2 regions of the Micromonospora sp. NBC_00858 genome follow, and region 2 is predicted to be linked to the other one. Evidence: riboswitches for the same ligand, from Rfam matches in the RefSeq annotation. Region 2 holds a riboswitch; the other holds the start of a gene.

Region 1 (3,395 bases), 2.7 Mb from region 2:
GGCGGCGACGGCCGTGACCCTCGCGGCACGGCGACGGCGCCAGCGCCGCCGCACGATCGCCTTCGGCATCATCGCGGTGATCTTCGTCTACACCACCGCGGCGAACGTGGTGGAGCGCCCCGACGGCGTGAAGATCGCGGCCTGCTTCATCGGCGGGATCATCCTGGTCTCGCTGCTGTCACGGCTGAACCGCGCCTTCGAACTACGGGTCCAACGGGTGGAGTTGGACCCCGAGGCGGCCCGGATGATCGACGAGTGCGTCGGGCGCCGGATCCGGCTGATCGCGCACGAGCCGGCCAGCCGAGACCCGGCGGAGTACCGCGACAAGCTGGCCCAGACCGTCGCGGACAACGACTTCCCGGCCGACAGCGACGTGATCTTCGTCGAGGTGACGGTCACCGACCCTTCCGACTTCGAGACCGAGCTGCTGGTGCGCGGCAGCGTGGTGCACGACAACTACCTGGTGCTCAGCCTGGCCAGCTCCGCGGTGCCCAGCGCGCTGGCCGCCCTGCTGCTGGAGATCCGCGACCGGATCCAACGGCGCCCGCACATCTACTTCGAGTGGACCGAGGGCAACCCGGGTGGCAACCTCCTGCGCTACCTGGCCTTCGGGCAGGGCGAGATCGCCCCGGTCACCCGCGAGATCCTGCGCCGCCAGGAGCCCGACCGGAGCCGCCGGCCGCACGTGCACGCCGGTTGACCCGGCGGTCCGGTGGCCGTCGCGGGGGTGAGCGTGGTCATAGCGGCTGGACGATCCGCCGGTTCCGGCTGCTAGCCTCTGAACAGGTCATGAGCGCCAGCGCGAAGCCCCGGCTCGCTGGCCGGCAACCCTCCTCCGCGGTGGGGTGCCCCGGGTGAAGACCAGGCACCGGCAAAGACGTCGGTGCAAGCGTGGCCTGGCACCCAGGTCAGCACAGACCCGGGAGAACCATGCGCATCCTCAGCACCGCCCCACCGACCGACGCCGCGGATTCCCGCGCCGGTTGGCTCCCGCCGGCACTGACCCGGCGGCGGCACGTGGACATGATGCGGGTATGCAGCGCCGCCTGTCGCTGCCGCGCCGCGCACTAGCGCACCCCTCTTTCCCGAACCCACCCCAGCGGTACGCCCATCGGGCGCACCGTCGGCGGCGCACGCCTGCGCCCGCCGCTGCGCAACCTTCGGAGACACCCGTGCGAATTCTTCCTGCCCTGACCCGCGCCGCTGCCCTCGGCGCGGCCACGATCCTGGCCGCCACCGCGCTGACCGCCTGCGGCGACGACACGTCGTCCGACGCCACCGCCAACCCGTACGGCCTGTCGCAGCCGGGCGTGCTGCGCGCCGGCACGCTGACCGACGCCCCTCCGAACGTGTACCTCAAGGACGGCAAGTTCACCGGGTTCGACAACGACCTGCTGGCGGCGGTGGCCGGCAAGCTCGGCCTGAAGGTCGAGTTCGTCGGCACCGACTTCTCCGCGCTGCTCTCCCAGGTGAACAACCGCAAGTTCGACGTCGGCAGCTCCTCGATCACCATCACCGAGGCGCGGAAGAAGACGGTCGACTTCGGCAACGGCTACGACTTCGGCTACTTCGGCCTGGACGTCCCGGCTGGCTCGCCGATCACCAGCTTCGACCAGCTCGCCGGCAAGCGGGTCGTGGTGGTCCAGGGCACCGTCCAGGACGACTACGCCACCGGCAAGCAGCTCGACCCGGTCCGGGTGCCGGACTACAACGGCGCGATCAACCAGCTCAAGGCGGGCACCGCCGACGCGTGGATCGCCCCGGCGGAGATCGGCGAGAAGTCGGCCGCCGACAGCAACGGCAAGATCACCGTGGCGGCCAAGCAGCTCAGCCCGGCACCGACCGCGTACGCGGTCGCCAAGGGCAGCGACAAGCTCCGCGAGGCGCTGAACAAGGGCCTCGACGAGGTGATCGCGGACGGCACCTGGAGCCGGTTGCAGGCGCACTACTACCCGGGCCGGCCAGTTCCGGAGGACTTCCGGCCGGGCAGCGGCACGGTGACCGTGCCGTCGGCGTCGGCGGCCGCGTCGACCGCGTCCTGAGGCCTACCCGGTGACGAGCGAGCGGGGCGGTAGGAGAGGCGACCAATGGATCCGTTGAGCACCCTGTGGGAGACCTTCTTCGACTGGGACGCGATGCGCGAGGCGCTACCCGAGATGCTGACTGTCGGGTTGCCCAACACGCTGATCCTGGCGGTCTCCGCCGCCCTGCTCGGCTCGGTGCTGGGCCTGCTGCTGGCCGTCGCCGGCATCTCCCGTACCCGGTGGCTGCGCTGGCCGGCGCGGGTCTACACCGACGTGTTCCGGGGGCTGCCGGCCGCGGCGACGATCCTCCTGATCGGCGTCGGGCTGGCGCCGCTGGGCATGGAGATCTGGGGACCCGACCCGTACCCGCTGGGCATCCTGGCGCTGTCGCTGATCGCGGCGGCGTACATCGGGGAGATCTTCCGCTCCGGCATCCAGTCGGTGGAGGCCGCCCAACTGGAGGGCGCCCGGGCGCTCGGCTTCTCCTGGGCCGACTCGATGCGGCTGGTGATCATTCCGCAGGGCATCCGGCGGGTGCTGCCCGCCTGGGTGAACCAGCTCATCGCGCTGATCAAGGACTCCAGCCTGGTCTACTTCCTCGGACTGGTGGCCAGCCAGCGGGAGCTGTTCCGGATCGGGCAGGACTACGCGGCCACCACCGGCAACGAGTCCGCGCTGCTGCTGGCCGGGCTCTTCTACCTGGCGTTGACCGTGCCGCTGACGCACGTGGTCAACTGGATCGACCGGCGGCTGCGCCACGGCCGGCCGGCCACCGCGCCGGCCGACGATGACGAGGACGACACCGAGTCGGCGCTGGCCGGCACGACCGAAGGGGACCGGCGATGACCACCGGCACGACCACCTCGGTCAGCCTCGACGTAAGCGACGTGCACCTCGCCTTCGGACCGAACCGGGTGCTGCGCGGCGTCGACCTGGCCGTGCCACGCGGCGCGACGGCCTGCGTGATCGGCCCGTCCGGGTCGGGCAAGTCCACCCTGCTGCGGACGATCAACCGGCTGATCGAGCCGGACCGCGGCGACGTGCTGCTGGACGGGCGCAGCGTGCTGCGCGACGACCCGGACGCGCTGCGGCAGCGGGTGGGCATGGTCTTCCAACAGTTCAACCTCTTCCCGCACATGAGCGTGCTGCGCAACGTCACCCTGGCGCTGCGTCGGCTGCGCAAGCTCGACGAGGACGAGGCGGTGGCGGTCGCCCGGGCACAGCTGGAGCTGGTGGGGCTGGCCGGCAAGGCCGACTCACGGCCGGCGCAGCTCTCCGGCGGTCAGCAGCAGCGGGTGGCGATCGCCCGGGCGCTGGCGCTGCGGCCCGAGGTGATGCTCTTCGACGAGGCCACCTCGGCGCTCGACCCGG
Region 2 (3,395 bases):
CGGCGACCGAGGCTGCTCAACGCGGCCACCTCGGGCGGACTCAGCCAGCCGGCGCGCACATAGTCCGGCAGCGTCCGCTCGGTGAGCCGCCCCTCCCACGCACGCAGCCACACCGCCAGCCCCACCATGCCGAAGAAGACCGGCACCATGAGGCCCAGGAAGCCGTACAGCATGATCACCGTCTCGCCGGTGGCCTGGGTCAGCGTGGGCAGCAGGTTCCAGGTGCCGTGCAACATCATGGCCAGCAGCAGGCCGGCGACCGGTGCGAGCACCCGGACCCGGCGGTCGGCCGTCCGGGCGGCGACACCCAGCCCCACACCGGTCATCGAGGTGAAAAGCGGATGGGCGAAGCCGAACAGCAGGATCCGCACGATGAAGATCGCGATGACCTGCTGGGTGCCGGTCGCCGGGCCGTACCGGTCGGCGCCTGCCGCGTAGCCGTACCCGCCCAGGTAGAGGATGTTCTCCACCATGGCGAAGCCGACCGCGGAGAGCCCGCAGTAGACCAGGCCGTCGGTGATCCCGGACCACTCCCGGCGACGGAACACCAGCAGCAGGATCGGGCCGAGGGCCTTGGTCAGCTCCTCGATGAACGGCGCCACCAGCACGCCGGTGAGCGCGGCCGGCAGTCCCCAGTCATTGAACCGGGCGGCGGCGAACTCGTTCACGGTGAGCGAGGCGGCCGTGGAGACGAACGCACCCCAGGCGAAGCAGAAGATCAGGTACTTCAACGGCTCCGGCTCGTAGCGGTCCAGCCAGAGGAAGCAGGCGACCAGCACCGGCACCGGTAGGACGGCGGCGACCAGCCCGATCAGCAACGCCTCGACGCCGAGCGACTGGCCGAGCGTGAAGACCATGAAGCCCGCGCAGGCGGCGATGAACAACACCACCCCGGCCAGCACCAGGAACCGCCGCCGGTCCAGTCGGCGCAGCGGCATCCGGGGCGCCTCGCCGGCGGACGGGGCTGCGGGCGCGGGCGGCGACGGCAGGGGTGCACCGGGCGGGGTGTCGGCCATGCGGTCAGCGTAGCCATCCCCCGCCGGCTGGTTTGGTCGCATCGGCAGTCGCTATGCTGCCGGCAGGTCACGAGCGCCAGCGTCAAGCCCCGGCTTGCTGGCCGGCAACCCTCGTCGAGTTCGCGGTGGGGTGCCCCGGGTGATGACCGGGCCCAGCCCGATCGGCGTGCTGGGCAAGCGCGGACCCCGTCCCGACACCAGACCCGGGGTCCCTGACCCCGGAGGTTCCGGCGTGTCCGTCACCCTCGTACCCTCGCTCCCCACCCGGTCCGCCGTGGCGCCCGCGCCGGCCGCGTCGGCGCCGCTCGACGTACTCGGCGTACCGGGCGAGATCAACCTGGACTACGCGGCCAGCGCGCCGTGCGCGCGGGCCGCCGCCGACGCGGTGGCCGAGCTGCTGCCCTGGTACGCCAGCGTGCATCGCGGTGCCGGGGCGCTGTCCCGGCACTGCACGCTGGCCTACGAGCGGGCCCGGCAGACGGTCGGTGACTTCTTCGGCGCCCGCGCCGAAGACCACGTGATCTTCACCCGCAACACCACCGACGCGCTCAACCTGCTGGCCCGGGCGCTGCCCGCCGGCACGACGGTGGTCACCTTCGCCGGCGAGCACCACGCCAACCTGCTGCCCTGGCCGCGCGGCTCGGTCCGGCTGCCGGTGCCCACCGACCCCGCCGGGGCGGTACGCGCCCTCGCCGCCGCCCTCACCGAGCTGCGGCGGGACAGCAACCCGGCGCTGCCCGTACTGGTCGCGGTGACCGGGGCGAGCAACGTGACCGGCGAGCGATGGCCGGTCGCCGAACTGGCCCGGGTGGCCCACCGGCACGGGGCCCGGATCGCCCTGGACGCCGCGCAGCTCGCCCCGCACGCCCCGGTCGACCTGCTCGCGCTCGACGTGGACTACCTGGCCGTCTCGGGCCACAAGCTGTACGCGCCGTTCGGCGCGGGCGTGCTGATCGGCCGGGCGGACTGGCTGGACGTCGCTCCGCCGTACCTGGCCGGTGGTGGCGCCACCAGCCACGTCGGGCCGGCCACCCACGACGTGACCTGGACGACCGGCCCGGCCCGACACGAGGGCGGTACCCCGAACCTGGTCGGCGCGGTGGCGCTGGCCGCGGTGTGCGCGGCGCTGGCCGACGCGGACCGGGTCGCGCTGGCGGCCCGCGAGCAGGCACTGCTGGCCCGGCTGCGGACCGGCATCGCCGCCCTGCCGCACGTGGTGGAGCTGCGCACCTTCGGCCCGGACGCGCCCCGGGTCGGCATCGTGTCGTTCGTGGTCGCCGGGTGGGACTCCGCCGACGTGGCCGCCCGGCTGGCCGCCGAGCACCGGATCGGCGTACGGGACGGGCTGTTCTGCGCCCATCCGCTGGCCCGGCGGCTGCTCGCCGAGGCGGCGGGGCGTACCGGCCGGCGGGACCTGCCGCCCACCGCCCTGCGCGCCAGCATCGGCCTGGGCAGCACGGCCGCGCAGGTGGACCGGCTTCTCGCCGCACTCGCCGCGTTGGGCTGAGGGCGGGCGGAGCGCCGCGGCCCCGGTCAGCCGACCGGTGGGGCGGTGGGCGGCTTCGGCGTCTCGCCCGGCTCGGCCGGTTCACCGATCGGCCGCTCCTGCTCCCCGAAGGCGGTACGGATCCACCGGTTCGCCTCCTCCTGGTCGATCCCGGAGGCCACCAGCAGGTCGCTCGCGGTGGTACGGATCTGGGCGATCACCACGCTGCCCGAGAAGCCGACCCCGGCTCCGTACGCCCGACCGGCCTCGCTGACCGCCCGCAGCGACCGCTCCCGGGCCTTCTCCGGTTCCTCGCCCACCGCGAACTCGTGCTTGAGCAGCCGGACCGACTCGGCGAGGTGGCCGATGCCGTCCGGCATCGGATCCGGCACCGGCTCCTCGTCCTCGATCAGCGTCACGGCCCGGCGGATCAGCGTGCCGGTGTTGCGCATCGCCCGGTCGATCGGGTCGGCCGCCTCCGCGTAGTGGGTCAGCTCGTCGCGCCGGTGCCAGCGGGCCGGGGAGAGGGTGGCGGTCTCCTTAGCCCCCTCGATCGCCTCGGCCAACGTGGCCAGCTCCTCCTTGTTGTTGCGCAATCGTTCGAGCGCCTGCTGGATGCCGGCGCGGTCCCGGTTGCGCAGCCCGTCGGCCGTGGCGTCGAGCTGGGCGGCGAGCAGGTCCAGCGCCGGTCGGGCAGCGCGATTGAGCACCCGGAGCGGGTTCAGCGGCAGCAGCACCGCCGTCACCAGCAGCGCGATCCCACCACCGAGGAACGCGTCGACGAAGCGCGGGATCTCCAGATTCTCGGTCTGCGGACTCAGCGTGACGATCAGCACCGCCGTGGCCGCCGCCTGGATGACGATGGCCACGCTGGCCCCGGCGAAGATGGTGAG

The links. A riboswitch is a leader RNA that binds a small molecule or an ion and turns the genes downstream of it on or off. The one in region 2 is predicted to bind S-adenosylmethionine.
Region 1: it holds a riboswitch for S-adenosylmethionine, as region 2 does, so the genes downstream of both, OG990_RS19505 (ABC transporter substrate-binding protein) here and OG990_RS32025 (aminotransferase class V-fold PLP-dependent enzyme) in region 2, are expected to answer to the same signal.

What each region holds. Positions count from the first base shown of each region.
Region 1 is NZ_CP108828.1:4,191,850-4,195,244, forward strand. It holds gene OG990_RS19500 (amino acid transporter) at 1-700, shown strand, start outside; SAM riboswitch class IV at 786-898, shown strand; gene OG990_RS19505 (ABC transporter substrate-binding protein) at 1,173-2,042, shown strand; gene OG990_RS19510 (amino acid ABC transporter permease) at 2,088-2,870, shown strand; gene OG990_RS19515 (amino acid ABC transporter ATP-binding protein) at 2,867-3,395, shown strand, end outside.
Region 2 is NZ_CP108828.1:6,882,142-6,885,536, reverse strand. It holds gene OG990_RS32030 (PrsW family intramembrane metalloprotease) at 1-1,058, opposite strand, end outside; SAM riboswitch class IV at 1,082-1,202, shown strand; gene OG990_RS32025 (aminotransferase class V-fold PLP-dependent enzyme) at 1,249-2,523, shown strand; gene OG990_RS32020 (aromatic acid exporter family protein) at 2,550-3,395, opposite strand, start outside.